Regions from separate parts of the Streptomyces sp. NPDC002232 genome, predicted to be linked through region 1. Evidence: riboswitches for the same ligand, from Rfam matches in the RefSeq annotation. Region 1 holds a riboswitch; each other region holds the start of a gene.

What was found. Region 1 has a riboswitch for cyclic di-AMP ahead of ACFYXU_RS24825 (peptidoglycan DD-metalloendopeptidase family protein). Riboswitches for the same ligand answer to the same signal wherever they lie in the genome.
Region 2: it holds a riboswitch for cyclic di-AMP, as region 1 does, so the genes downstream of both, ACFYXU_RS13235 (C40 family peptidase) here and ACFYXU_RS24825 (peptidoglycan DD-metalloendopeptidase family protein) in region 1, are expected to answer to the same signal.
Region 3: it holds a riboswitch for cyclic di-AMP, as region 1 does, so the genes downstream of both, ACFYXU_RS35230 (transglycosylase family protein) here and ACFYXU_RS24825 (peptidoglycan DD-metalloendopeptidase family protein) in region 1, are expected to answer to the same signal.
Region 4: it holds a riboswitch for cyclic di-AMP, as region 1 does, so the genes downstream of both, ACFYXU_RS31585 (M23 family metallopeptidase) here and ACFYXU_RS24825 (peptidoglycan DD-metalloendopeptidase family protein) in region 1, are expected to answer to the same signal.

Annotation. Positions count from the first base shown of each region.
Region 1 covers NZ_JBIARV010000005.1:394,081-401,016, reverse strand. Annotated here, with positions in the region: gene ACFYXU_RS24845 (aspartate aminotransferase family protein) at 1-412, shown strand, start outside; gene ACFYXU_RS24840 (helix-turn-helix domain-containing protein) at 498-1,127, shown strand; gene ACFYXU_RS24835 (DUF6126 family protein) at 1,189-1,344, shown strand; gene ACFYXU_RS24830 (tyrosine-protein phosphatase) at 1,357-2,178, opposite strand; cyclic di-AMP (ydaO/yuaA leader) riboswitch at 2,520-2,707, shown strand; gene ACFYXU_RS24825 (peptidoglycan DD-metalloendopeptidase family protein) at 2,712-3,653, shown strand; gene ACFYXU_RS24820 (SGNH/GDSL hydrolase family protein) at 3,825-4,619, shown strand; gene ACFYXU_RS24815 (STM4011 family radical SAM protein) at 4,623-5,483, opposite strand; gene ACFYXU_RS24810 (STM4012 family radical SAM protein) at 5,493-6,812, opposite strand; gene ACFYXU_RS24805 (STM4013/SEN3800 family hydrolase) at 6,809-6,936, opposite strand, start outside.
Region 2 covers NZ_JBIARV010000003.1:129,454-136,389, forward strand. Annotated here, with positions in the region: gene bioD (dethiobiotin synthase) at 1-488, opposite strand, end outside; gene ACFYXU_RS13215 (adenosylmethionine--8-amino-7-oxononanoate transaminase) at 600-1,898, opposite strand; gene bioB (biotin synthase BioB) at 1,891-3,099, opposite strand; gene ACFYXU_RS13225 (8-amino-7-oxononanoate synthase) at 3,243-4,421, shown strand; gene ACFYXU_RS13230 (ATP-binding protein) at 4,591-5,028, shown strand; gene ACFYXU_RS13235 (C40 family peptidase) at 5,092-5,568, opposite strand; cyclic di-AMP (ydaO/yuaA leader) riboswitch at 5,572-5,778, opposite strand; gene ACFYXU_RS13240 (hypothetical protein) at 6,094-6,399, opposite strand; gene ACFYXU_RS13245 (ATP-dependent Clp protease proteolytic subunit) at 6,407-6,936, opposite strand, start outside.
Region 3 covers NZ_JBIARV010000008.1:293,285-300,220, forward strand. Annotated here, with positions in the region: gene ACFYXU_RS35220 (cytochrome P450) at 1-1,034, shown strand, start outside; gene ACFYXU_RS35225 (transglycosylase family protein) at 1,130-2,179, shown strand; cyclic di-AMP (ydaO/yuaA leader) riboswitch at 2,438-2,611, shown strand; gene ACFYXU_RS35230 (transglycosylase family protein) at 2,615-3,334, shown strand; gene eno (phosphopyruvate hydratase) at 3,717-5,003, shown strand; gene ACFYXU_RS35240 (septum formation initiator family protein) at 5,094-5,564, shown strand; gene ACFYXU_RS35245 (DUF501 domain-containing protein) at 5,602-6,150, shown strand; gene ACFYXU_RS35250 (exopolyphosphatase) at 6,147-6,936, shown strand, end outside.
Region 4 covers NZ_JBIARV010000006.1:730,226-737,161, forward strand. Annotated here, with positions in the region: gene ACFYXU_RS31575 (MFS transporter) at 1-442, shown strand, start outside; gene ACFYXU_RS31580 (PP2C family protein-serine/threonine phosphatase) at 550-1,761, shown strand; cyclic di-AMP (ydaO/yuaA leader) riboswitch at 1,963-2,127, shown strand; gene ACFYXU_RS31585 (M23 family metallopeptidase) at 2,141-3,244, shown strand; gene ACFYXU_RS31590 (aldo/keto reductase) at 3,289-4,236, shown strand; gene ACFYXU_RS31595 (PrsW family intramembrane metalloprotease) at 4,233-5,564, opposite strand; gene trmB (tRNA (guanosine(46)-N7)-methyltransferase TrmB) at 5,632-6,351, opposite strand; gene lhgO (L-2-hydroxyglutarate oxidase) at 6,839-6,936, opposite strand, start outside.

The DNA of each region.
Region 1 (6,936 bases):
CGCCCACGCCCGCAGGATGGGCGACCTGCTCTCGGGCCGCCTGAAGGAGCTCGTGCCCCGGTACGAGCTGCTGCACGAGATCCGCGGGCGCGGCCTGATGATCGGGATCGAGTTCGGACGGCCGTCCTCGCTCGGGCTCCGCGGGCGCTGGACGATGCTCCAGACGGCCCGCAAGGGCCTCTTCGCCCAGATGGTCGTCGTCCCGCTGCTCCAGCGGCACCGGATCCTCACCCAGGTCTCCGGCGACCATCTGGAGGTGATCAAGCTGATCCCGCCGCTGGTCATCGACGAGGCCGACGTGGACCGGTTCGTCACCGCCTTCACGGCGGTCATGGACGACGCCCACGGGGGCGGCGGGCTGATGTGGGACTTCGGGAAGACCCTGGTCAAGCAGGCGGTCGCGCAGCGCTGACCGGATCCCGTCGCGGATCCCCCCGGGGTTTTGCCTCTGAGGCAAGAAACTTGCCTCAGAGGCACGATCCTGGCGGAATGGACCCATGGACCACGTCCCCGGGGAGACCTCCCCGGACCCCGTCACTCCCGGCGTCCTGCCCGACGTCGCCCCGCAGCTGCGGGCCCTGCGCCGCCGCAGGGGCCTCACCCTGGAGGCCGCCGCCCAGCGGGCCGGTCTCTCGCCGGCCCACCTCTCGCGCCTGGAGACCGGGAACCGGCAGCCCTCGCTGCCGATGCTGCTCGCCCTGTCCCGCATCTACGGTACGACGGTCTCCGAGCTCCTGGGGGAGGCGCCGCCCGAGCGCGATCCGGTCGTCCGGGCCGGCCGCTCCGAACCGGTGGAGGCCGACGGCTGGATCTACCGCCAGGCGGGCGGCGCGGGCCGGGCGCTCCAGTGCCTGCGGGTCCACGTGCCGTACGCCACCCGGACCGACATCGTGCGCGTCCACCCCGGCGAGGAGTGGATCCACGTCCTGGAGGGGCGGGTGCGGCTCGCGCTCGGGGAGGCCGTCCACGTCCTCGATCCCGGGGACAGCGCGCACTTCGACTCGCTGACGCCGCACCGGATCGGCGCCGCGACACCCGGCGGAGCCGAGCTGCTCTTCGTCCACACCCTGATGCAGAGTCCCGTCGCCGAGCTGTGCTTCGGCGACGGGACGCCGCATCGGAGCTGACCATCCGTGACGCCTGCTCCGTGACGTTCACTCCATGACGATTCTTCAAGAAAGGAACGACATGTCCGAGAAGTCCGCACCTGTCACCGGCGAAGAGCGCGGTGACGGCAAGTTCCCCAAGGGGCTCGTGCTCCGGCTCTTCGCCTATCTGGTCGCCGGCCACCTCTTCGCCGGCTTCCTCTACCTGCTCTTCACGCTGGGCGGGCAGAACCGGTAGCGCTCCGGCTCCTCACGCCTCCGTGAGGAGCAGCTCCCGCAGCCGCTCCCGGGTCTCCGGGGCCAGCTTCAGGCCGTCGGCGAGGTAGGCGTCCACCGAACCCCAGGTCGTCTCGATCGTCTCGAAGGCGGCCCGCAGATACTCCACCCGCGCGTCGAAGAGCGGGCTCAGCAGCTCCATCACCTCGGGCGACATCGCGTCCTCGGCGACGGAGCTGCGGCGCACGTTGTAGCGGCGGTGCGGGTCGTTCGACTTCACGTAGTCGGCCTCGATCGCCTCCCGCTCGACGCCGATCGCGAGCAGCGTGATCGCGATGCCGAGACCGGCCCGGTCCTTCCCGGCCGCGCAGTGCATCAGGGCCGGGACGCTCTCCTCCGCCATGGAGTGGAGGATCCGGCTGTGCTCCGGGGTCCGCTCGACGATCATCCTCCGGTACGAGTCGGTCATCCGGGCGGCGGCCTTGCCGTCCCCGAGGATCTCCCGGAGCTGCGCGATCTCGCCGCCGCGCACCAGCTTCCAGAACTCCTTGCCGTCGGCCGGGTCGCTGAGCGGTATGTTCACGTTCCGCACGCCGGGCAGCTCGACGTCCGCGCCCTCCACCTTCCGGTCCGACTCGTTGCGGAAGTCGAAGACCGTGTGCAGGCCGAGCGAGGCGAGGAAGGCGGCGTCGTCCTCCGTCGCGTGGGCCAGGTGGCCGCTGCGGAAGAGGCGGCCCGGGCGGACGGCGCGCCCGTCCGCCGTCGGCAGGCCGGCCACGTCCCGGAAGTTGCGGACCCCCGCGAGCTCGGGCTCGGCGGCATCGGCGGGCGGGACCTGCGGCAGCTGCTGCGTCACGGCTGCTCCTGTTCTGTAGATCGGTTCCTGGGGCAATCATCTCTTTCCCGGACCCGGGCACGCACCCCCTCGGACGGGAATGGGTGATCTGTCCGTATTGAGGGTTTAGCGGTAACCCGCCCCGGTTGCAGGGGAGATGGGGATCGGCGCGTGAGCAGCGTCATAAACGTGACGGACCGTGCCTGATCGTCTTTTCCAAATACCCCCGGGAAAAGGGAGATCGAAGGACCGTCATCCACGGAGGGTGACCGGAATTCCGGCCGGACGACCCGCGATCCCGGAGTGCGTGGAATTCGCGGCTTGTTCGCCCCGACCCCACTCGTCTAGCGTCGCGCTCACTTCCGGACGGACCGCCGAATCCTGCCACCGACCGGATTCCACACTCACCCGTACGAGGCAGGAGCGGGGGACCCAGGTACTACGCCGATCCCTCGAAGAAGGACGGCTCGGGGTGAAGTCGCGTGCAGACGCGGCCGGACATCTCCAGTCCGAACCCGACAGCTCACCTCGCAGGCGCCGGAGAGGAATTCGCCATGCCCGCATCGGGTAAGCACCGCCGCGTCAAGTCCAGCCGCCTGACCCGCGGCATCGCCGCCGCCGGCACCGGCGGCGCCGTCGTCGCCCTCCCGCTCCTCGGAGCCACCGGCGCCCACGCCGCCGAGCAGGCCGCCCCGGCCGCCGCTCCCGCCCACGCCGTCGCCCAGGTGAAGGCCGCCGCCGTCCAGGCCGCGCCCACCACCACGAAGGCCGCGCCGAAGACGTACTCCGTCGTCCGGGGCGACTACCTCTCGAAGATCGCCGCCGAGCACCACGTCAAGGGCGGCTGGCAGAAGCTCTACCAGGACAACCGTCAGGTCGTCGGCGAGGACCCCGCGCTGATCCTGCCCGGGATGAAGCTCACCCTCGGCGCCAAGGGCACTGCCGAGCCCGCCGCGCACCAGAGCGAGGCGAGCACCGGCAAGAACGGCGACACCCCGCGCGCCTCGCGCAGCAGCGAGCGCTCCTCGGCCCCGGCCGCCGCCCCCGCGTCCGCCCCGGCGTCGTCCTCCTCGGCCGGCACGACCTCCTCCTCCGGCTGGGTCGCCCCGGTCAGCGGCGGCACCGGCACCGCGTACAAGGCCTCGGGCTCCATGTGGTCCTCCGGCTACCACACCGGTGTCGACTTCATCGCCTCGACCGGCACCACCGTCGTCGCGGTGGGCCCCGGCACCGTCTACTCCGCCGGTGACGGCGGCGCGTACGGCAACCAGGTCGTCATCCAGCACGCCGACGGCACCTTCTCGCAGTACGCCCACCTGTCCTCGATCTCCGTCTCCGCCGGCCAGACCGTCACCGGCGGCCAGCAGATCGGCCTCTCCGGCGCCACCGGCAACGTCACCGGCCCGCACCTGCACTTCGAGATGCGGACCGGCCCGGAGTACGGCTCCGACATCGACCCGCTGGCGGCCCTCCGTCAGCACGGCGTGAACATCTGACGCTCCTTCGGAGCCCCTCGGCGCCTCGCACCGCCTCAGGCCCGGCACTCATGTGCCGGGCCTGAGGCGTATTCCGTTTTGGGGGAATCTTTATCGGTGGCATATGTCACCCGTCGTCAACCCCTCCTTACGGTCGCGTAGGTCACACGGAAAGGTGAAGGATGTGCTCCCGTGGCAGACGATTCGAGATCAAGAGACAAGAACGCATTCGGGTCGTACGCGGCGATCGGCGACAGCTTCACCGAGGGCGTCGGAGACCCCGGGCCCGACGGGACGTACGTCGGCTGGGCGGACCGCTTCGCGGTCCTGCTCGCCGACCAGCTGCCGGAGCACGACGGCTTCCGCTACGCCAACCTGGCCGTACGCGGGCGCCTCCTCGACCAGATCGTGGCGGAACAGGTCCCGCGGGCGAAGGAACTCGCCCCCGACCTGGTGACCTTCTGCGCGGGCGGCAACGACATCATCCGCCCCGGAACGGACCCCGACGAGGTGGCCGAGCGCTTCGAGCGCGCCGTCGCCGACCTCTCCTCCGCCGTCGGCACCGTCATGGTGACCACCGGCTTCGACACCCGCGGCGTGGCCCTCCTCAAGCACCTGCGCGGCAAGATCGCCACGTACAACGGTCACGTCCGGGCCATCGCGGACCGCTACGGCTGCCCGGTCCTCGACCTCTGGTCGCTGAGGTCCGTCCAGGACCGGCGCGCCTGGGACGACGACCGGCTGCACCTCTCGCCCGAGGGCCACACCCGGGTCGCCCTGCGCGCCGCCCAGGTCGTCGGCCTGCCGGTGCCCGCCGACCCGGACCAGCACTGGCCGCCGGTCCCGCCGCGCGGCACGCTGGAGGTGCGCCGCGACGACATCCACTGGGCCAGGGAGTACCTGGTGCCCTGGATCGGGCGCCGGCTGCGGGGCGAGAGCTCGGGCGACCACGTCGAGGCCAAGCGCCCCGACCTCCTGCCGCTGTAGGCCTCAGCCTCCGGCGGCCGGGAGCGCGGCGGGGATCCGCTCCAGGACCCCGCCCGCGAACACGTCGTACAGCGGCAGCGTCTCCAGGTGGACGTAGCCGATGTGGCAGTCGCACCGGGCGAGGGGGCACGCGCGGGGACGCAGCGCGGCCCGGTACGAGCCGTCGTACAGGTTCCCCAGCTCGGCCCTGACGAAGTGGCAGCGCCGCACCGTCCCCTCGCCGTCCACCGAGATCACCGACTCGCCGGTGCGGCAGGGCAGCCCCGCGGAGCGGTGCGGATGCCGGCTGTACGGGAACAGCGGGTCGAGCTCCGTCCAGTCCTCGGCCTCCGCGTCGGTGTACGTGTGGCCCTCGGCCGCGTTCACCCAGAGGTAGACGTGCGGTGGCAGCGCGGCCCGCAGCAGGCGGGCCTCGTCCCGGTGCCCGGGGAGCCCGACCACCCCGACGCTGAACCGGACGCCCCGCTCCGCGAGCTCCCGGCACTTGCCGAGGAACCGCTCGCGCGGCGTCTCCCCCGGGTGGTACGTGCACCAGAGGGCCACGCTCTCCGGGTCGGCCTCGGCCAGCCACTCGGTCCGGCAGCTCAGATTGGTCTGGATCGCCACCCGCTCCACGTGCGGCAGCCGGGACAGCTCGACCAGCGCCCGCCGGTACCAGGAGCGGACGAGGCCCTCGCCCCACGGGGTGAAGAGGATCCGCAGCCGGTCCTCGGTCCGGTCCGCGGCCCAGCCGGTGAACCGTTCGAGCGCGGCCCGGTCCGCGCGCAGCTGCTCCCGGCTGTCCCGGCGCTTGGCGAAGGGACAGTAGGGGCAGTCGTAGTCGCAGGAGGCGAGCGGCCCCCGGTAGAGCACGGTGAGGTCCACGGGCGCCGCCTACTTCGTCTCGTACGCGGCCATCGCGGCCCGTACCGCGGGGGAGAACAGCTCGGGGCCGAGCCCGTCCGAGTGCGCGAGCCCCTCGGGCGACAGCCGCAGCAGGCCCGCCGGGGCGTCCGCGAGCCAGCCGTACTCCCCGAAGCGGGCGAGCTCCGGACCGAAGTCCGCGAACGGGGAGGACCCGAACCGCTCCTCGTACCCGGCGATCTCCATGCCCTCGGCCTGGAGCAGCGACTGGAGCAGATGACGGCGCCGGGCCTCGTCCGCGTCCACCGCCCGGCCGACCTCGGCGCGCGAGAAGTCCTCCGTCTCCGTGTACGCGTCGATGATCGAGCGGATCTCCCGCATGTCCACCGCGTAGTCGAAGGAGTAGTGCAGCGCCGAGGTGTACGAGCGGGCGCCGCATCCCAGGCCGATCATGCCGTCCGTCTGGCAGGCGTAGTCGTCGGGTCCCGCGGGGCCGGCGTCCGCCCGGCGGAACATCCGCATCGACACCTGCTCGTAGCCGTGCGCGAGGAGGTGGTCCCGGCCGTACCGGTAGAGCCGGAGCCGGTGCTCGTCCCACGCGCGGTCGGCCGCCGCCGGGTCCTGGATCCGGCCGAGGCCGGTGAGCGGGCGCACGTACAGCGGGTACAGATACAGCTCCTCGGGCCGCCAGGCGAGGGCCGCGTCCAGCGAGACCCGCCAGGACCGCTCCGTCTGGCCGTCGATGCCGTAGATCAGGTCGATGTTCAGCACGGGCACGCCGGTGTCCCGGATCCGGCCGAGCGCCGCCTCGACGTCCGCGCGGTGCTGCGGCCGGACCGCCGCCCGCGCCTCCGCGTCCACGAAGGTCTGCACGCCGATGCTCAGCCGGGTCGCGCCCCGGTCCGCCAGCAGCGCCAGCCGGTCCGCGGTCGCGGTCGCCGGGGAGGTCTCCACGGAGAGCGGCACCGCCCGCAGGTCCACCCCCGTCCGCTTCTCGGCGATGTCGCACAGCCGCTCCAGCTCGGCGGCGGTGAGGAAGGTGGGCGTGCCGCCGCCGAACGCGGCCGTCGCGAACCGCACCGGCGCGGTGTCCCCGAGGGCCTCGCGGACGGCGATGGCCTGCCGGTAGAGGGCGTCCTTCGGCTCCCCGGCCCAGAGTTGGGCCAGTCCGGGGCGCTCGGGGAGCGCGCGGTACGCCGTCTTGTGCGGATAGGCGTAGACGTAGCTGCGGTACGGGCGGGGCACGTCGCCCGGGGAAGGACGGGCGGCGTCGCCCGGGGAAGGGCGCTGGACGTCGCCGGGCGAAGGGCGGGGCAGGTCGCTCGGGAGCGGGTGGGCGGTGTCGCTCATGCCGCGACCTCGCTCTCGGGACCGGCCAAGACGAACTGCGCGTACGGCACGGTCCACACCACCTCGTGCCCCAGCCGGTGTCCGGTGAAGCCGTCCTCCCCGTAGGCGGTGCCGTGGTCGGAGC
Region 2 (6,936 bases), on a different contig from region 1:
GCGATCCCGCGCGCCCGCAGCGCCTCGGCCGTCAGGCTCACCCCGTTCAGGGTCCCCAGCCCGGCCGGGGCCACCACCAGGACCGGGGCCCCGAGCAGCGCGGCGGCGTCGGCGAGCGTGCCGCCCTCCTCGTCGAAGCGGACGAGCAGCCCGCCCGCCCCCTCCACGAGGACCAGGTCGTGGCCCTCGGCCAGCTTCCGGGCGGCCTCGGCGACCTCCCGGGGACCGACCGGCGCGAGCCCCGCCCGGCGGGCGGCGGTCCCGGGGGCCAGCGGCTCGGGGAAGCGGCCCAGTTCGGCGGAGGCCGCGGCGCCCGAGAGCCGCACGACCTCGTCCGCGTCGCCCCGCTCGTCCGGCCCGACGCCGGTCTGGGCGGGCTTCAGGACGGCGACGGACTTCCCGGCGGCCGTGGCGACGGCGGCGACGGCCGCGGTGACGACGGTCTTGCCGATCTCGGTGCCGGTGCCGCTGACGACGATGACGCTCATGAAGGTTCCTCTCTCACGGAAGGTACGGGGCGGCTCTCACGGAAGCACGGGGCGCCCGGGCGGGACCGCGCCGACGGGGGCGCGGTCCCGTAGGCGCGGTCCCGTCCGGGGTCAGCCCTCCGCCGCGGCCGCCCGCACCGCGGCGCAGATCCGGGCCAGGTCCTCGTCGCCGGTCACGTACGGCGGCATCGTGTAGATCAGGTCGCGGAAGGGACGCAGCCACACGCCCTCCCGGACCGCCGCGCGCGTCGCCGCCGCCATGTCGACCTCGTGGTCGAGCTGGACGACGCCGATCGCGCCGAGCACCCGCACCTCGCGGACGCCCGGGAGACCGGCCGCCGGGGCGAGCCCGTCCCGCAGACCGGTCTCGATCCGCTTGACCTCGACCTGCCAGTCCTGGGAGAGCAGCAGGTCGATCGAGGCGAGGGCGACCGACGACGCCAGCGGATTGCCCATGAACGTCGGCCCGTGCGCCAGGACGGGGACCTCGCCGCGCGAGATCCCGTCGGCCACCCGGCCGGTGCAGAGCGTCGCCGCCATCGACAGGTATCCGCCGGTCAGCGCCTTCCCCACGCACATCACGTCGGGGGAGACCCCGGCCTGGTCGGCCGCGAAGAGCGTGCCCGTCCGGCCGAAACCGGTCGCGATCTCGTCGAAGACCAGCAGCACGTCGTGCGCGTCGCAGGCCTCGCGCAGCACCCGCAGGTACGCCGGGTCGTGGAAGCGCATCCCGCCCGCGCCCTGCACGACCGGCTCCACGATCACCGCGGCCAGCTCGTGCGCGTGCTCGGCGATCCGGGCCCGCAGCAGCTCCGCGTACGACTCCTCGTACGCGGCGGGCGGCGCGTCCACGAAGACCTGCCGCTGGAGCACCCCCGTCCACAGCTCGTGCATCCCGCCCTCCGGGTCGCACACGGACATCGGCTGCCAGGTGTCCCCGTGGTAGCCGCCGCGCCAGGTGAGGAGCCGCTGCTTCCCTGGGCGGCCCAGGGACCGCCAGTACTGAAGGCACATCTTGGCCGCGACCTCGACGGAGACCGAACCCGAGTCGCTGAGGAAGACGTGCCGCAGCGGCTCCGGGGTGATCTCCACGAGCCGGGCGGCGAGCCGGACGGCGGGCTCGTGGGTGAGTCCGCCGAACATGACGTGGCTCATCCGCTCCAGCTGGCCGCTCACCGCGTCGTTGAGCACGGGGTGGTTGTAGCCGTGGACGGCCGACCACCACGAGGACATGCCGTCGATCAACTCGGTCCGGCCCTCGGCGGGTTCGGCGAGCCGGAGCCGCACCCCGGACGCGGACGCGACGACCAGCGGCTCCGACCGGCCCGGCATGGGGCCGTACGGATGCCAGACGTGCGCCCGGTCCAGGGCGAGGAGTTCGCCGGTGCCGAGGGGGCCGCCGTCAGGCATTCGGCGCGAGATCCGTGCCGGCGCCCCGGCGGCGCACGGCCACCAGGTCGGTGCGGGCCTCGCTCGCGGCGGGCGCCGCCGGAGCGGCGTGGCCGCCGCACGGGCCGCAGCCGCCGCCCTCCTCGCCGTGCCCGCCGCAGCCGGCCGAGGCCTCGGAGCCGCAGCCGCCCGCCGCGCCGGCCGCCGCGAGGGCGTCCGCGCGGTGCTTCGGCAGCGTGGTCGTGCCCGCGCCCTCCACCTCGAAGCCCGCGTCCGCGATCATGTCCAGGTCGGCCTGGCCGGCCTGGCCCTCGCTGGTCAGGTAGTCGCCGAGGAAGATCGAGTTCGCGATGTTCAGCGCCAGCGGCTGCATCGAGCGCAGGTGCACCTCACGGCCGCCCGCGATCCGCACCTCGACGTCGGGGCAGACGAACCGGACCATCGCGAGGATCCGCAGGCAGCGCTGCGGGGTGAGGTTCCACTCCTTGGCGAGCGGGGTGCCCTCGAAGGGGATCAGGAAGTTGACCGGCACCGAGTCGGAGTCGAGCTCGCGCAGCGCGTAGACGACGTCGACCAGGTCCTCGTCGGTCTCGCCCATGCCCGCGATCAGACCCGAGCAGGCCGACAGACCGGCGGCGTGCGCCTTCTGCACCGTGTCCACCCGGTCGGCGTACGTGTGGGTCTTGGTGATGCCCTCGTACGTCGCCTCGGAGGTGTTCAGGTTGTGGTTGTACGCGTCGGCGCCGGCCTCCCGAAGCCGCTCCGCCTGGCCGTCCGAGAGCAGACCGAGGCAGGCGCACACCTCGACGCCCTCGTTCTGCTCCTTGATCGCCGCGATCGTCTTCCCGACACGATCCACGTCCCGGTCCGTCGGACCGCGGCCGCTGGCCACCAGGCAGACCCGCTTCGCGCCGCCCGCGACACCCGCCGCCGCGGCCTGCGAGGCCTCGTCCGGCTTCAGCCACGTGTACTTGAGGATCTCGGCCTTCGAACCGAGCCGCTGCGAGCAGTACGAGCAGTCCTCGGGACAGAGACCGGACTTCAGGTTGACCAGGTAGTTGAGCTTGACCCGGCGCCCGAACCACTGACGGCGCACCTTCCCGGCCGCCGCCACCACATCGAGCAGTTCGTCGTCGGAGGTCGCCAGGACGGCGAGCGCTTCTTCACGGGTCGGCAGCTCGCGCCGCAGCCCCTTCTCCACCAGTGTGTTCAGGAGGTCCATAACCCGAGATCCTTGCCTACCGCCCGCCCCCGGGCCAAGGAGGATCTGAACAAACGCCCCCGATCGAGGTGTGTGGATGACCACATCCCGACCTCGGCCACCTGCGGTTAGGGTCTGTGCGCTGCCTACAAAAGGATCGCCGCATGCCACGGGACGACGACGCGCGGGCCGCGGGCCCGCGCCGCACCGCCTTCGACTGGACCGACGCCGAGGCGCGCCGCCGGACCGAGGCCGGGCTCGTGCGGACGCTGCGGCCCCGCGCGGCCGAGTCGGACCTCCTGGACCTGGCGGGCAACGACTACCTCGGCCTCACCCGCCGGCCCGAGGTCACCGAGGCGGCGGCCGAGGCGGCGAGGCGCTGGGGCGCCGGGGCCACCGGCTCGCGGCTCGTCACCGGCACCACCCGGCTGCACACCCGTCTGGAGCGCGAACTCGCCGACTTCTGCGGCTTCGAGGCGGCCCTCGTCTTCTCCTCCGGCTACACCGCGAACCTCGCCGCGCTCACCGCGCTCGGGGGCCGGGACGCCCTGATCGTCTCCGACGCCTCCAACCACGCCTCGATCGTCGACGGCTGCCGCCTCGCGCGCGCCGAGACCGCCGTCGTCCCGCACACCGACCCGGAGGCCGTCGCCAAGACCCTGGACGCCCACCCGGGGCGCCGGGCGCTGGTCGTCAGCGACTCCGTCTTCTCCGTCGACGGCGACAGGGCCCCGCTGCGTGAGCTCGCCGACGCCTGCCGCGCGCACGGCGCCGGACTGGTCGTCGACGACGCGCACGGCTTCGGCGTCCTGGGCGACGGCGGGCGCGGGGCCCCGCACGAGGCCGGGCTCGCGGGCGACGCGGACGTCGTCGCCACCCTGACCCTGTCGAAGTCCCTCGGCAGCCAGGGCGGCGCCGTCCTCGGCCCGGCCCGGGTGATCGAACACCTGGTCAACGCGGCGCGCACCTTCATCTTCGACACCGGGCTCGCCCCGGCCGCCGCGGGCGGCGCGCTCGCCAGCCTGCGTCTCATCGCCGCCGAGCCGGACCTCGCCGGGCGGGCACGTGCGGTCGCCACCACCCTGCACCGGCTGCTCACGGGGGCCGGGCTCACCGCCGCGCGGCCCGACGCTGCCGTCGTCTCGGTCCACGCGCCCTCCCCGGAGGCGGCGCTGCGCTGGGCTGCGGACTGCCGCGAACAGGGCCTCGCGGTGGGCTGCTTCCGGCCCCCGTCCGTCCCGGACGGCATCTCGCGGCTGCGCCTCACGGCGCGGGCCGATCTGTCGGACGCGGAGATCGGGCGCGCGGTGGAGACGATCCTGCGGACCGCGCCGACCGTCTGACATCCCGTCGGGATTCCCAAGCTCGTTCATCGGCAGCAGAGTTCACCGCATCGGGCGACAGATGGGACATATCTTGGTGGAACGCCCGCCGGAGCGGCAGGATCGGTGGGACTCTGACGCGAAGCGCGATCCGGGGCCGAAGCCCCGGCGGGAAAGGGACAGCGTCGCCATGGCAGACCATCAGGAAGCATCCGTCACGCTGCCGAGCGACCCGGCGTCGGTGTCCACGGCCCGGCGCTATGTCGCCGAGGTCCTCGACGGGTGGGGCCTCGACGATGCCGACGACCTGGTGGACGCGATCCGTCTGATGGTCTCGGAGCTGGCGACGAACGCGGTCGTGCACACCTTCGGCCAGTCGCCGACCTTCACGGTCGACGTCCGCCTGGAGCGCGAGGAGCGGCTGCACATCGGGGTCACGGACAGCCACCCCCGGTGGCCCCGCCGGCTCCCGGCGGCGGTCCAGCAGGACAACGGGCGGGGCATGGTCATCATCCGGTCCCTGGCCGCCGAGGCGGGCGGCCGGCTCTCGGTCACTCCGACCGAGGAGGGCGGCAAGACGGTCTGGGTCACCCTCCCGTGGATCCGGGCGGCCGCCTCGTACGCCTGACGCCCCGGTCCCGGGGTGCGGCGGCGCCACCGCACCCCGGGACCGCTCAGTGCCCGGCGGGCCTCATCGGACGCGGCCGTAGGAGACCTTCGACGTCCAGATCTTGTCGAGCTTCACCCAGGATCCCGTCTTGGGCGAGTGCCAGATCTTGCCGCTTCCGGCGTAGATGCCCACGTGGTAGACGCTCCCGCCCGAGTGGAAGAAGACCAGGTCCCCCTTCTGTCTGCCGGACGCGGAGATGTGCCGGGTCTTGTTGTACTGCTGCTGCGCGGTGCGGGGCAGCGACTTGCCCGCCTTCTTGTACGCGTAGAGCGTCAGACCGGAGCAGTCGAACCTCGTGGGTCCGGAGCTTCCGTACCGGTACGGAGCCCCCTTCTTGGACGCGGCGACGCTCAGTGCCTTGTTCGCGTATGTCGTGGCTGCCTGGGCCTCCGACGCCGCACCCGGTGCGAGCATCGTGCCGCCGACGGCGGCGAGGGTGAGAGCCGAGACGGCTCCGGCCCGGGACAGCAGGGACGGGACGTGCATCTGCGCAGTCATGCGCAACCCTTCGTCAGCCGCCTGCGAAGGATGACCTGTCGGGTTCGGGCTGGCGAAGATGCCCGGCCGCGGCTGCGGCTTCACCCCAAGGGACGTCCTCGCTGCGGAAACAGCGCGTACGTCCCGTACTGCTCGGGTCCTCCACTCCTGCCGATCCACTCCTGTCGACCAGACATCCGGGACAGCGGCAGGACTCGGCGTCCGCCCGGACCGCCCCGCCTCGGATGGCGGGGGCTTGTCGTCGACAGGGATCTTGACCCACAACGAGGGTGAAATCCGAGCTGAAACGGCGATATGTGAGGCTCCTCACGACTGATCCATTCAGGTGGACAGGCAGCTTTCGTGATCGTCGGAGGGGTCGCCGACGAGCCCCGCACCAGCAACGGAATGACTGGTTCCGCCAGATGCGTACACCTGTTGTGCAACTCACCCCGCACATTTGTCGACTCGTCGACTACGCCGAACGGGGGAGCGATTCCGCTCCCTCTGTCGGCCGTCCGGACCTCGACACGACATGCCGGAATGTCAACTCGCACGCGGGTCCGGGACGGTGACGCGACCGGTCCGGCGCTCTCCGTCCAAGACCCGTAGGGCGCGCGCCAGGGTGTCCGCGTGCACCTCGCTCTCGCCCCGCGCGTGCATGAGCGTCAGGGCCTCGCGCAGCGCCACCGCGCGTCCCACCAGGGCCTGAGCCGCCCTCAGCGCCCCGTAGGTGTGGGTGCTCCTGGACGGGTTGATCTTCCCCAGGAGGTCGACGACTTCGAGGTAGGCGTCGACCAACTCGCCCTCGGCCCGGGTCAGTGCGGGCAGCGGCGGCGGCTCGGGCACCACGGCCGGCTCACCACGCCGCGCCGGCGTCGCGCCGGCTCGTGATCACCTGGTCCACCAGGCCGTACGCGACGGCCGCCGGGGCGTCCAGGACGGTGAGGCGGTCGATGTCGGCGTCGATCCGCTCCCGGCTCCGCCCGGTGTACTCGGTGAGCATCCCGGCCACCAGTGCGCGCTGCCGCAGCAACTCGCGCGCGTGGATGTCCAGGTCGCTCGGCTGCCCCTGGAGGGGTTCGTCCATGGCCGGCTGACGGAGCGTGACACGGGCGCCGGGGAGGGCGAGCCGCTTGCCGGGGGTGCCGGCGGCGAGCAGGACGGCGGCCGTGGACGCGGCCTGGCCCAGACAGGTGGTCGCCACGTCGCAGGAGAGCGTCCGCATCGTGTCGTGGACGGCGGTCATGGAGCTGATCGAGCCGCCGGGGGAGTTGATGTAGAACGCGATGTCCTGGCCGGGGGCCGCGTGGTCGAGGTACAGGAACTGGGCGATCACGTCGTTCGCCGAGGCCTCGTTGATCGGCGTGCCGAGGAAGACGATCCGGC
Region 3 (6,936 bases), on a different contig from region 1:
AGGCCGAGCTGATGACGCATCTGCTCAACATCGACCCGCCGGACCACACCCGGCTGCGGCGGCTCGTGTCGAAGGCCTTCACCCCGCGCAGGGTCGCCGAGTTCGCCCCGCGCGTGCAGGAACTGACGGACCGGCTGATCGACTCCTTCGTGGAGCGGGGGAGCGCCGACCTCATCCACGAGTTCGCCTTCCCGCTGCCGATCTACGCGATCTGCGACCTCCTCGGCGTGCCGCCGGAGGACCAGGACGACTTCCGCGACTGGGCCGGGATGATGATCCGGCACGGCGGCGGGCCGCGCGGCGGGGTCGCCCGGTCGGTGAAGAAGATGCGCGGCTATCTCGCCGAGCTGATCCACCGCAAGCGCGAGGGCCTGCGGGAGGAAGGCGCGGACGACCTGATCTCGGGGCTCATCAAGGCCTCCGACCACGGCGAGCACCTCACCGAGAACGAGGCCGCCGCGATGGCCTTCATCCTGCTGTTCGCCGGCTTCGAGACCACCGTCAATCTGGTGGGAAACGGTCTTTACGCCCTCCTTCGGCACCCCGAACAGCGGGCGCTGCTCCAGGCGTCCCTGGCCGCCGGGGAGACCGGACTCCTGGAGACCGGCGTCGAGGAACTGCTGCGCTTCGACGGGCCGGTGGAGATGGCGACCTGGCGGTACGCCACGCGGGCGCTGACCATCGGCGGCCAGGAGATCCCGGCGGGCGACCCGGTGCTCGTGGTGCTGGCCGCCGCGGACCGGGATCCGGAGCGGTTCGGCGGGCCGGACGTCCTCGACCTCGCCCGGCGCGACAACCAGCACCTCGGGTACGGACACGGCATCCACTACTGCCTGGGCGCGCCGCTCGCCCGGCTGGAGGGACAGACCGCGCTGGCGACCCTGCTGACCCGGCTTCCGGATCTGCGACTTGCCGCGGATCCGGCCGAACTGCGCTGGCGCGGCGGGCTCATCATGCGGGGTTTGCGCACGCTTCCGGTGGAGTTCTCCCCTTCCGTACGCGTCTTGGATGCTGACGAGCCATCAGAAATGTGATCTTCACGTGATCGCGGGGCGATCGACTTGTGACGGACGTTCGAATACCGCTACGTTTCCCGGCAGTCTCAGCCGTCACGCGAAAGGCCCCTCCTATGCGTTCCGGGAACGGACGACACCGTCGCCCCCGTCAGGCCCCCGCCATCGTCGTCGCCGCCGGTGTCACCGGATCCGCCATGGCGCTGCCGCTGCTCGCCACCGGATCCGCCTCCGCAGCCGACGCCGCCACCTGGGACCGGGTCGCCGAGTGCGAGTCCGGCGGCCAGTGGAGCGCCAACTTCGGCAACGGCATGTACGGCGGCCTCCAGTTCACCCAGGACAGCTGGGAGCGCAACGGCGGACTCACCTACGCGCCCAGCCCCGACCTCGCCAGCCGCGCCCAGCAGATCGCGGTGGCCGAGAAGGCACTGGCCAAGGGCAGCGAGGAGTGGGCCACCTGCGCCCCGATCGCCGGCCTGAAGAACGACGGCAGAGCCACCGGGGTCGATCCCGGCCCGCTCGCCGTCCCGACGACTCCCGGCGGCCCGCTCCCCGAGTCCAACCGGACCCCGGACGCCCAGGCCGCCCCCAAGACCTCCGAGGCGACGCCCGAGCGGTCCGCCACGCCCACGACCCCCGCGAAGCCGACCGCTCCGACCGCCCCGGCGACCTCCGCCGCTCCGGCCGAGCCCGCCACCCCGGCGACCCCCGCGACCCCGGCCATGCCCGACGCGTCCGTTACGCCCGGTACGCCTGATTCGTCCGAGACGCCGAAGGGTGACGCTCCGTCGGCCACGCCGGGCACCGGCAAGCACCGGGGCGACGCCGCCCCGGAGGAGTCCGGCAAGCCGGACAGTTCGGCCGAATCGGGCCGCCACGCCTCGGACGCGACCGACTCCCCGGACCAGCCCGCGGAGAAGGTGGACGCCACGCTGGTGACTGACGACGCGAAGAATTCGGACGTAACGGACAGTCAGGGCGCTTCGGGCGCGTACACCGTGCGGCCGGGCGACAGCCTGTCCCGAATTGCACAGAAGAACGAACTCTCCGGAGGCTGGACCGCCCTCTATGACGCCAACCGCCGGACGGTGGGCACCGATCCGGACCTCATCCTGCCTGGTCAGAGCCTTGACCTGACGGCGGGTTCGACGGCGAAGGAAGGTTAGTTCGCGGCCTTATGTCCGGTTCTGGGCAAGTGAGACATGGGTCTCTTCGCCCCAACTGGCGTGTCACGTCCGCGCACTCTGCTCCCGCTGGCCCCCACCTGCACAAACGCCGCCCACCGGAAGGCAAGTAAGGTCGATTTTTCCGCAATGGGCCTCTTTGAACTTCCGGTGGGTCTGTGTCTACGGTCGTCACCGCTCGCCACCGCGGGCCCCGTCGTCCGAATCGCCGAATCCTGCCGTCGGCCGATGGGAACAGTCGTCGCGCAAGCGCCGAAGGCAGGAGTGGGGGACCCAAGGTAAGTGCCGGGCCCGGCCGTCGAGACAGACGGCCGACGACCGGCTTGGGGTGAAGCCGCGTGCTAGGACACGCGGCCGGGCAACTTTCCGGCCCGAACCCGACAGCTCACCTCACAGGCGTCGGTGAGGAGAATCTCCATGCTGTTTTCCGCCAAGGGCAAACACCGTCGTCCCTCCAAGGCCACCCAGGTCGCCGCGCTCGTCGGCGTCACCGGTGTCGCCGTCGCCGCCCCGCTGCTGAGCGCGGGCACCGCCTCGGCCGCCACGTCCGCCGAGTGGGACACCGTCGCCCAGTGCGAGTCCGGTGGCAACTGGTCCATCAACACCGGCAACGGCTTCTACGGCGGCCTTCAGTTCACCAACTCCACCTGGGCCGCCTTCGGGGGCACCTCCTACGCCTCGCGCGCCGACCTGGCCTCCAAGGACCAGCAGATCGCCGTGGCCGAGAAGGTCCTCGCCGGCCAGGGCAAGGGTGCCTGGCCGAACTGCGGCGTCGGCCTCTCGGGCGCCTCCTACGACGGCGGCTCCGCCGAGACCCCGCAGCAGCAGCCCCAGCAGCAGGCCGCGCCGAAGCAGCAGGCCGCCCCGCAGCAGGAGCGCCGCGCCGAGCAGCCGACCAGCCGCAGCGAGCAGCGCCAGGCCCCGAAGGCCGACGCCAAGAAGACCGTCACCACGCCCACCGGCAAGAAGGTCAAGAAGGGCGACGGCGAGTACAAGGTCGCCGCCGGCGACACCCTCTCCAAGATCGCTCAGGCGCACGGCACCAAGGGCGGCTGGGCCAAGCTCTTCGAGCTGAACAAGGACGTCGTCGAGAACGCCGACCTGATCTACCCGGGTCAGCAGCTCCACCTGAAGTGAGCCCGGCGGCTCGCGTGAGTCCGGCGGCTCACGCGGCCCCGACGACCCTCCCGCGGTGACCACCCCGGTCCGGCGCGCCCTTCCCCCGTGCGCGCCGGACCGGGGTCTCCCCTTGTCGGGGGGAGACCCCGTACCGCGCTCTCCCCTTATTACGGAGAGGCCGACGGTCCCGCGTCCGTGAGGGAAAGCTGACGGTTCCGAGTGTTACCGCCCAGTAGATCCCGGGTCCTTCGTCCCGGGATGGGTGCCCTCGGGTCCTTTTTCGTCCCAGGGGGCGGGCGCGCGGCGGGCGGGAGCCTCCGGGCCGGTTAGGCTCGTGTCGCAAGGCCGAGCGACCCTGCACCGACCTTGCGTCACATCCAGCGTCACATCCCAGAAGGAGATGCTCGTGCCGTCCATCGACGTCGTCGTAGCCCGGGAAATCCTGGACTCCCGAGGCAACCCCACGGTCGAGGTCGAGGTCGGCCTCGACGACGGCAGCACCGGCCGTGCTGCTGTTCCGTCCGGCGCCTCCACCGGTGCGTTCGAGGCCATCGAGCTTCGCGACGGTGACCCCAACCGCTACCAGGGCAAGGGTGTCGAGAAGGCCGTCCTCGCCGTCATCGAGCAGATCGGCCCGGAGCTCGTCGGCTACGACGCCACCGAGCAGCGCCTGATCGACCAGGCCATGTTCGACCTGGACGCCACGGAGAACAAGGGCTCGCTCGGCGCCAACGCCATCCTCGGCGTCTCCCTCGCCGTCGCGCACGCCGCCTCCGAGGCCAGCGACCTCCCGCTCTTCCGCTACCTCGGCGGCCCGAACGCGCACCTGCTGCCCGTTCCGATGATGAACATCCTCAACGGTGGGTCGCACGCCGACTCCAACGTCGACATCCAGGAGTTCATGATCGCCCCGATCGGCGCGGAGTCCTTCTCCGAGGCCCTCCGCTGGGGCGCCGAGATCTACCACACGCTCAAGGCCGTCCTGAAGCGCAAGGGCCTCTCCACCGGCCTCGGCGACGAGGGCGGCTTCGCCCCGAACCTCGAGTCGAACCGCGCCGCCCTGGACCTCATCATCGAGGCCATCAAGGAGGCCGGCTACGCCCCGGGCACCGACGTCGCGCTCGCGCTCGACGTCGCCGCGTCCGAGTTCTACAAGGACGGCGTCTACGAGTTCGAGGGCAAGTCCCGCTCGGCCGCCGAGATGACCGAGTACTACGAGGAGCTCGTCTCCGCGTACCCGATGGTCTCCATCGAGGACCCGCTGTACGAGGACGACTGGGCCGGCTGGAAGGTCCTCACCGACAAGCTGGGCGCCAAGGTCCAGATCGTCGGCGACGACCTCTTCGTCACCAACCCGGAGCGCCTCGCCCGCGGCATCGAGGAGGGCACCGCGAACGCCCTCCTGGTCAAGGTCAACCAGATCGGCTCGCTGACCGAGACGCTGGACGCCGTCGAGCTGGCCCAGCGCAACGGCTTCAAGTGCATGATGTCCCACCGCTCCGGCGAGACCGAGGACGTCACCATCGCCGACCTCGCCGTCGCGGTGAACTGCGGCCAGATCAAGACCGGCGCCCCGGCCCGCTCGGACCGCGTCGCCAAGTACAACCAGCTGCTGCGCATCGAGGAGATCCTCGACGACGCCGCCGTGTACGCCGGCCGCAGCGCCTTCCCGCGCTTCAAGGGCTGACAGCGTCACACCCGGTAGTTCCGTCCGTCCCCGCACTCGGTCCCGTACCGTGTGCGGGGACGTACGCGTGAACAGGGGAGGCGACACGACATGGCCGCGAAGGACCGGGACCGGTTCTCGACCGCGACCCGGATCAGACTGCTCGGCGAGCAGACCGCCGCACGTGTCTACCGCTCCCAGACCCGCCGTCAGGCCCGCCGCTCCCGGCTCACCGGCCGCGCGGCCTTCCTCGCCCTCGTGGTCTGCTCCCTCGTCGTCGCCCTCGCCTACCCGATGCGGAGCTACGTCTCCCAGCAGGGCGAGATCGCCGAGCAGGAGCGCCGGGCCGCCGAGGCCGCCCGGCGGGTCGAGGAACTGAAGGACGAGAAGGCGCGCCTCCAGGACCCGGCCTACGTCCGCCGCCTCGCCCGCGAGCACCTGCACTACGTCCTCCCCGGCGAGACCGGCTTCACCGTGAACGACCCCGACGCGGAGCAACGGCCCCGCGCCGACCAGGGCGCGGCCGACCGCCCCTGGTACGACAACCTCTGGGACGGCGTCGACCACGCCGACCGTCCCTGACCCCTCCGCGACACGAACAAGGCAGACCAAGGCAGACATGGAAACGCCCCCTCCGCAGACCGAGAGCACCGCGCCGACCGAGACGGACATCGCGGCCTTCGAGCTCCAGCTCGGCCGCCCGCCCCGCGGCCTGCGCGCCATCGCGCACCGCTGCCCGTGCGGCAACCCGGACGTCGTCGAGACCGCGCCCCGGCTCCCCGACGGCACGCCGTTCCCCACCACGTACTACCTGACCTGCCCCCGGGCGGCCTCGGCCATCGGCACGCTGGAGGCCAACGGGGTCATGAAGGAGATGCAGGCCCGGCTCGCCACCGACCCGGAGCTCGCCGACGCCTACCGGGCCGCGCACGAGGACTACCTCGCCCGCCGCGACGCCATCGAGGTCCTGGAGGGCTTCCCGAGCGCCGGCGGCATGCCGGACCGCGTCAAGTGCCTGCACGTCCTCGTCGGTCACTCGCTGGTGGCGGGCCCGGGCGTGAACCCCTTCGGCGACGAGGCGCTCGCGATGCTGCCGGAGTGGTGGGCGAAGGGCCCGTGCGTCACGCCGTGCGGGGAGCAGAAGGAGCAGAAGGAGGGGTCCGCGTGACCCGGGTCGCCGGAATCGACTGCGGTACGAACTCCATCCGCCTCCTCGTCGCGGACCTCCACCCGGAGACGGGCGAGCTCGTCGAGCTGGACCGGCGGATGACGATCGTCCGGCTCGGACAGGGCGTCGACCAGACCGGGCGGCTCGCCCCCGAGGCCCTGGAGCGGACCTTCGCGGCCTGCCGCGCGTACGCCCGGGTCATCGAGGAGCTCGGCGCCGAGCGGCTCCGCTTCGTCGCCACCTCCGCCTCCCGCGACGCCGAGAACCGCCAGGACTTCGTGGACGGCGTCGTGGAGATCCTGGGCGTCGAGCCCGAGGTCATCACCGGCGACCAGGAGGCCGCCTTCTCCTTCACCGGCGCCACCGGCGAGCTGCACGGGGACGACCGGCGGCTGGTGGTGGACATCGGCGGCGGCTCCACCGAGTTCGTCGTCGGCAACCGGCACGTCGAGGCGGCCCGCTCCGTGGACATCGGCTGCGTCCGGCTCACCGAGCGCCACGTCCGCCACGACCCGCCGACCGCCGAGGAGGTCGCCGCGATCCGCGCCGACGTCCGGGCCGCGCTCGACCTGGCCGCCGCCACCGTGCCGATCGACACGGCGGACACCCTCGTCGGGCTCGCCGGCTCGGTGACCACGGTCGCCGCGATCGCCCTCGGGCTCCCGGAGTACGACTCCGAGAAGGTCCACCACTCCCGGATCTCCGCCGCGCAGGTCGCCGAGGTGACCGAGCGGCTCCTCGCCTCCACCCACGACGAGCGGGCCGCGATCCCCGTCATCCACCCCG
Region 4 (6,936 bases), on a different contig from region 1:
GTTCGTGGTCTCGGCGCTCGTCGCGCTCGCCGGGCAGCTGCGGATCACGGCCTGGTGCCGGCGCCGCCTCAGCCGGGAGCGGTGTCTGGTGCTCGGGCTGGCCCTGATGGGCGGGGCGTTCCTGCTCCCGGCCGTCCTGGGGCGCGGCCTGGTGGGGCTGCTGCTGTGCGCGGCCGTGCTGTCCGTCGCGAACGCGGTGCTCTACCCGTACGAGATGGACACCGTCGTCGCCCTGTCCCGGGGCCGCTGGGTCGCCACCCACTACGGGCTCTACAACACCGTCTGCGGGGTCGGGATCACCCTCGGGAACCTGGGCACGGGCGCGCTGCTCGACGTCACCGGCTGGTCGGCGGCGCCCTGGCTCGTGCTGTGCGCGGTGGGCCTGACCTGCGCGGCGGCGATGGCGCTGCTCGCCCGGGGCGGCCGGCTGGCGGCCGGCTGACCCGTACGCCAGTCGGCCCCGTGGAAGTCGCCGCCGTCGGCCGCGGCGGCCACCCTGGGAGGGCGCGGTGCGGACCGCGGCCGGTCGGACCGGGCAGGAGAGCACAGGTGGGGCACCCCCTAGGAGCGGCGGGCGGCGGACGGCGGGGCGGCGAGGGCCGCTCCGAGCCCGGCCGTGCCCGGCGGTTCATCCGCGCGCTGCCCCCGCTGATCATCGTGGGCGGTGTCGTCTTCGACGTGGCGACACCGGCCCAGTACACGGCGGCGCCGCTCTTCTCCGCCGCCCCGCTGATCGCCGCGCCCTTCTTCTCCACGCTGACGACCGTGATCACCGGGATCGCGGCCGTCCTCGCCTCCGTCGGGCTGCACGCCTACAACGACACCGTCGACGAGGTGGCGGCGCTCACCGAGACCCTGACCGTCCTCACCGTCTCCGCGCTGGCCGTCCTCATCAACCGGGTGGTGCGCCGCAGCGGCGAGCGGCTCGCCTCGGCGCGGGTCATCGCGGAGACCGCGCAGAAGGCGGTGCTGCCGACGCCCGCCGAGCGGATCGGCGGGTTGCAGTGCGCGGCGCGCTACGAGGCGGCGCAGGCGGACGCGTTCATCGGCGGGGACCTCTTCGCCGTCCAGGACACCCCGCAGGGGGTGCGGCTCGTGGTCGGGGACGTGCGGGGCAAGGGGATGGACGCGGTCGAGGCCGTCGCCGTGGTCATCGGTGCCTTCCGGGAGGCGGCCGAGCAGGAGCGGACCCTGGAGGGCGTGGCGCAGCGGCTCGAACGGGCGCTGGCCCGGGAGGGCACCCGCCGGGACGGGCTCGACGCCTTCGAGGGGTTCACCACGGCGGTCCTGGCCGAGATCCCGCGCGCGGACGGCAGCGGGACCTTCGACGGTTTCGTACGGGTCGTCAACCGCGGTCACCCGCCGCCGCTGATGCTGTACGCGGACGGCCGGCTGGAGGTGCTGGAGCCGGGGGAGGCGGCGCTGCCGCTCGGCATGGGGGAGCTGGCCGCGTGGCCGGACCGGGGGGAGGCGCGGCCGTTCCCGCCGGGCGCGACGCTGCTGTTCTACACGGACGGCCTCTCGGAGGCGCGGAACGGGCAGGGCGTCTTCTACGATCCGGCGGCGCGGCTCGACGGGCGGATCTTCCCGGGGCCCGAGGAACTGCTCGACGCGCTGGTGGACGACGTGCGGCTGCACACGGGCGGCGGGGCGACCGACGACCTGGCGCTGCTGGCGGTGAGCCGTCCGGCGACGGGGCAGCCGGAGCGGCGCCGGACGATGCCCGTGGTGGCCCCCGGAGGGCCCGGTCACCAGGCGTAGTCGGAGGGTGTCACTGCGATAACAATTGACATAACGTCAGATCGCGGGGGTTTGGCCTCCTGTCCCTGAAGGGCGGTCAAGTCAGGCTATTACCCCCCAATCCCGTGAATGATCAAGAGGAACGGCTTGGAATCGGGAGCCCCTGTCTATTAACGTTCGATAACGCAGCGCGGTCGTCCCAGCCGTCGCAAGAGACGGCACCGTGCGCACGCGCCGAATCCTGAAAAGGAACCGGGGAACCACCACTTGGGGTGAATCGGGCCCCTTCGCACCCGTGCGGACCACGCACGCGTGCGGTCGAGCCCGTAGGAGACCTTCCTGCTCCGAACCCGTCAGCTAACCCGGTAGGCGAGAAGGAAGGAAAGGAGCGCCCCCACCCGTGGCGTCCAACACCCCCGCACCCGAAGCCCCCTTCGACGCCTTCGGTGGCGGTGCGGCTCCCTCCGCCCCGGACACCGAGTGGAACCCCACCGAGGGCTCCCTCCGCGCCGAGAGCCGCTCCGGCGGCCGGCACCGGGTCGTCAAGCAGCGCTCCAACTTCGCCCGCTCCTCCACCGTCCTCGGCGTCGGCGTGATCGCGGCCGTCGGCGCGGGCGGCCTCGCCACCGCGCAGGACAAGCCCCCGGTGGCGATATCCCTGCCGGACCTCCCGGACATCGACCTGCCGGACGCCCACGACATCCCCGGCGTCGCCGCCCTCCTCCCGGAGCAGCAGAGTGCGCCCGTCAGCGAGGCCCGCGCCAACCCGAACCCGCTGACCACCGCCACCTACGCCACCGCGGCCGAGGAGAGCACCGGGCAGGCCGAGCGGGCGGCCACCGCCGCTCCCGCCGCCGGCGAGGCCCTGCGCGCCCGCATCCTCCAGCAGGCCGAGCAGCAGCAGGCCTCCGCCGACGCCGCCGAGAAGGCCGCCGCGGAGAAGGCCGCGGCCGAGAAGGCCGCCGCCGAGGCCGTGGCCAAGGAGGCCGCCGCGCAGAAGGCCGCCGCCGAGGCCAAGGCGAAGGCAGAGGCGGAGGCCAAGGCGAAGGCCGAGGCGGAGGCGCGTGCGAAGGCAGAGGCCGAGCGCCTCGCCAAGCTCGCCGCGAGCTACTCGCTGCCGGTGTCCTCGTACACGCTCACCGCCACCTACATGCAGTCCGGTTCGATGTGGTCCTCCGGCCACCACACCGGCCTCGACTTCGCGGCCCCCACGGGCACCCCGCTCAAGGCCGTCCACGGCGCGACCGTGAAGTCGGCCGGCTGGTCCGGCTCCTACGGCTACCGGATCGTCCTGGAGCTGGAGGACGGCACCGAGGTCTGGTACTGCCACCTCTCGTCCATGCTGGTCGGCGCGGGCCAGACCGTCGGCACCGGCGAGACGATCGGCCGCGTCGGCGCCACCGGCAACGTCACCGGCGCCCACCTCCACATGGAGGTCCACACGTCCGGCGGCGACGGCATCGACCCGGCGGCCTGGCTCCGCTCCAAGGGCCTCAGCCTCTGAGCGGACCCGGAATAGGCCCGGCGGCGGGAGCGGTTGAGCGACACATGACCTCTCTCCGCCCGCTGGGCAGCTCCGACCTCCACGTCTTCCCGATAGCCCTGGGCGGCAACGTCTTCGGCTGGACCGCCGACGAGGCCCAGTCCTTCGCCGTCCTCGACGCCTACGCCGCCGCGGGCGGCAACTTCGTCGACTCCGCCGACGTCTACTCCGCCTGGGCCGAGGGCAACGAGGGCGGCGAGTCCGAGACCGTCATCGGCCGCTGGCTCGCCTCCCGGGGCAACCGCTCCGACATCGTCGTCGCCACCAAGGTCGGCGCCCACCCCCAGTTCAAGGGCCTGTCCGCCACCACCATCAAGGCGGGCGCGGAGGAGTCCCTCCGCCGTCTCGGCACCGACCACATCGACCTCTACTACACGCACTTCGACGACGAGTCCGTCCCCGTCGAGGAGATCGTCACCGCCCTCGACCAGCTGGTGAAGGACGGCAAGGTGCGCGCCGTCGCCGCCTCCAACATCTCCCCGGAGCGGCTCCGCGCCTCCCTCGACTTCGCCGAGGCCGAGGGCCTCGCCCGGTACGTCGCCCTCCAGCCGCACTACAACCTGGTCTCCCGCGACACCTACGAGGGCCCGCTCCTGGAGACCGTCGAGCGGGCCGGGCTCTCGGCCGTCCCGTACTACGGGCTCGCGGCCGGCTTCCTCACCGGCAAGTACCGCCCCGGTGCCACCGTCGACAGCGTCCGCGCCTCCGGGGCCGCCGGGCACCTGGAGACCGAGCGGGGCCGGGCCGTGCTCTCCGCCCTCGACACGGTCGCCGAGGCGCACGGGGCGGAGCTCGCCACCGTCGCCCTCGCCTGGCTCGCCGCCCGGCCGACCGTCGCCGCGCCGATCGCCTCCGCCCGCACGGTCGAGCAGCTCCCGGCGCTCGTCGCCGCCGCCGGCCTCACCCTCACCGAGGCCGAGCTGACGCTCCTGACCGAGGCCTCCGCCGTCTAACTGCGGTAGGGGTTGTAGCCGTCGTAGTCCAGATACTGCGGCGGCGCCCAGGCCCGGCCCGTGGCCCGCGCCGCGTACGTCAGCGCCGGGGACGCCACCGCGCGGCGCTGCCACAGGTGGTGCAGCAGCTCCTGCTCCCGGGCCGGGAAGTCGGGGCCCGCCGTGCCCCGGCGGGCCCGGTCCCGCAGGAACGCGAGGGTCGTCGCGAAGGACTCGTACTCGCCGACCGCCCGCGCGGCCGGCGGGCCGTACGTCCGGGCCGCGAAGGAGCGGGCCATCTGCCGGGCCCGCATCGAGGACAGCGCGAGCGGTTCGGTGGGGGCGAGCCAGCCGGCCGCCGCGTAGGCCGGGAGCTCCCCGGATATCGTGCGCAGCTCGCGCTGCCGGCTCCAGACCGCCAGCCAGGTCAGCAGACCGAAGGCCGGGACCATGAGCGCCCCGTACACCGCGTAGAAGGCCAGCGGGCCGCCGATGGTGGCCGAGCCGTTCCACGCGGCGTGCAGGCCCATCGCCAGCAGCAGCCCGCCGAGCGGCAGCAGCACCCGGCGCAGCCGCTTCCCGCGCGGCGCGAGGGCGGCGAGACCGAAGCCGACGCCGGTGAGCACGGTGAACAGCGGATGCGCGAACGGCGACATCACGACCCGTACGAAGAAGGTCGCCGCGGTCACCGAGCCGATGCCGGAGGAGCCGAACTCCTGGTCCTCGCCGAAGGCGTTGCCGAGGTAGAGGATGTTCTCGGTGAAGGCGAAGCCGGTCGCGGTGAACCCGGCGACCACCACCCCGTCGACGAGACCGCCGAAGTCCCTCCTGCGGAAGAGGAACAGCAGCAGGATCGCGGCGGCCTTCGCGCTCTCCTCGACCACCGGGGCGATGACGGTGGCGCCGAGGGTGTCGGCGGAGTCCGGATCGGCCGTGGCCGTGGCGATCCAGCGGACGGCGAAGGAGTTCGCCAGGATCGCGACGAGCGCGGCCGCGAAGGCGCCCCAGGCGAAGGCGAACAGCATGTTCTTCCAGGGACCCGGCTCGACCCGGTCGAGCCAGCGGAACGCCGACATGAGCAGCGGTACGGGAAGCACGGCCAGGCCCAGGCCGACGAGGAAGCCCTGGGTGCCGGTCTGCTCGCGGACCAGCGCCAGGATGACCAGCGCGCAGAGCGCGAGCAGCGTCACCACGGCGATCGCCCGGACCAGCCGACTGCGCCAGAAGGCCCGGCGGGGCCGGTAGCGCCACTGGGAACGGTCGGCGGCGGCGGGGAAGGCCGGCTCCTCGGTGTCCCGGTGCGGGACGGGAGCGGCGGCCGACGGGTCGCTCGGGGCAGGGTTCGACACGTGAGCGACCCTAACGACCTCCACCGACACCGGTCGACGCGGTTACGGGCTCCGCGTCACTTCCGCGTCACTTCCGCCGGAAGAGGAGGTCGTGGACGACGTGCCCCTTGTCGAGCCCCTGGCCCTCGAAGCGGGTGAGGGGACGGAAGTCGGGGCGGGGCGCGTAGCCGCCGTCGGCCTGCGTGTTCTCGAAGTCCGGATGCGCGGAGAGCACCTCCAGCATCTGCACGGCGTACTCCTCCCAGTCCGTGGCGCAGTGCAGCACGGCCCCGGGCTTCATCCGGGGGGCGAGGAGGCTGAGGAACTCGGGCTGGATCAGCCGCCGCTTGTGGTGGCGCGCCTTGGGCCACGGGTCCGGGAAGTAGACCCGGCAGCCGTCGAGGGCGGCGTCGCCCAGCATCTCGCGGAGCAGGATGATCGCGTCGCCGTTGGCGACCCGGACGTTGGTGAGCCCGTTGCGGTCGGCGAGGCCGAGGAGGTTGCCCTGGCCGGGGGTGTGCACGTCCACGGCGAGGATGCCGGTGCCGGGATCGGCGGCGGCCATCTGGGCGGTGGCCTCGCCCATGCCGAAGCCGATCTCCATGACGACCGGAAGCCCGTCGAACATCTCTTCGAGGTCGAGGACCCGCTTGCCGTCGATGTCGAGGCCCCAGTCGGGCCACCGCTTCAGCATGGCCTCGGCCTGTCCGTACGTGACCCGGCTGCGGCGGGGCTGGAAGCTCCGGATCCGCCGCTCGTGGTGGGCCCCGGCGGGATCGGGCAGGGGGCCCTCACCGGGGGCGAACATCCGACTGCCACGGCGCGCGACGGGCTGCGGCCCGCTCTCAATCTCCTCAGACACAATGCGCCCGATTCTACGGCGCGCGGGACGCCCCCGCTGTGGGCCCGGTGCCCGGCCGCTGTGGCCGGCGCCCCGCCGTTGTGGGCGGCGCCCGGCCCGCTGTGGGCCCGCGCACCGCCGGTCCGTCGCGCCCGCGCGTTACGCGCCCCCGCCGCCCCCGTTGTGGGCAGGCGTTCCGCAAGGGGCGGAACGGGTGGGCACAACGGAACGGCGCCCTTGCCGGCGCGGGAGGCCCCTGTGCCTGAACCCGCACCCCCGTGCGCGGTCACTGGGCGGTGCGGGTCAGGGCGCAGGACGCGGAGGCGCTGCTCAGCGCGCCGTCCTGTGTGCCCACCCGTCCCGCCCCAGCGGGACGATTGCCCACACGGGCGCAGGCGGCGGCCTCGCAAGGGGCAGGCGGGAGCCACCGCCGCGCGGCCCCGTGCCCGGCGGGCTACAAGTGCGCCAAAGCGCGCGCAGCGACCTCGCGCCCGATCGGCAAGGACGCCGTCGCCGCCGGCGAGGGCGCGTTCAGCACGTGGACCGTCCGCT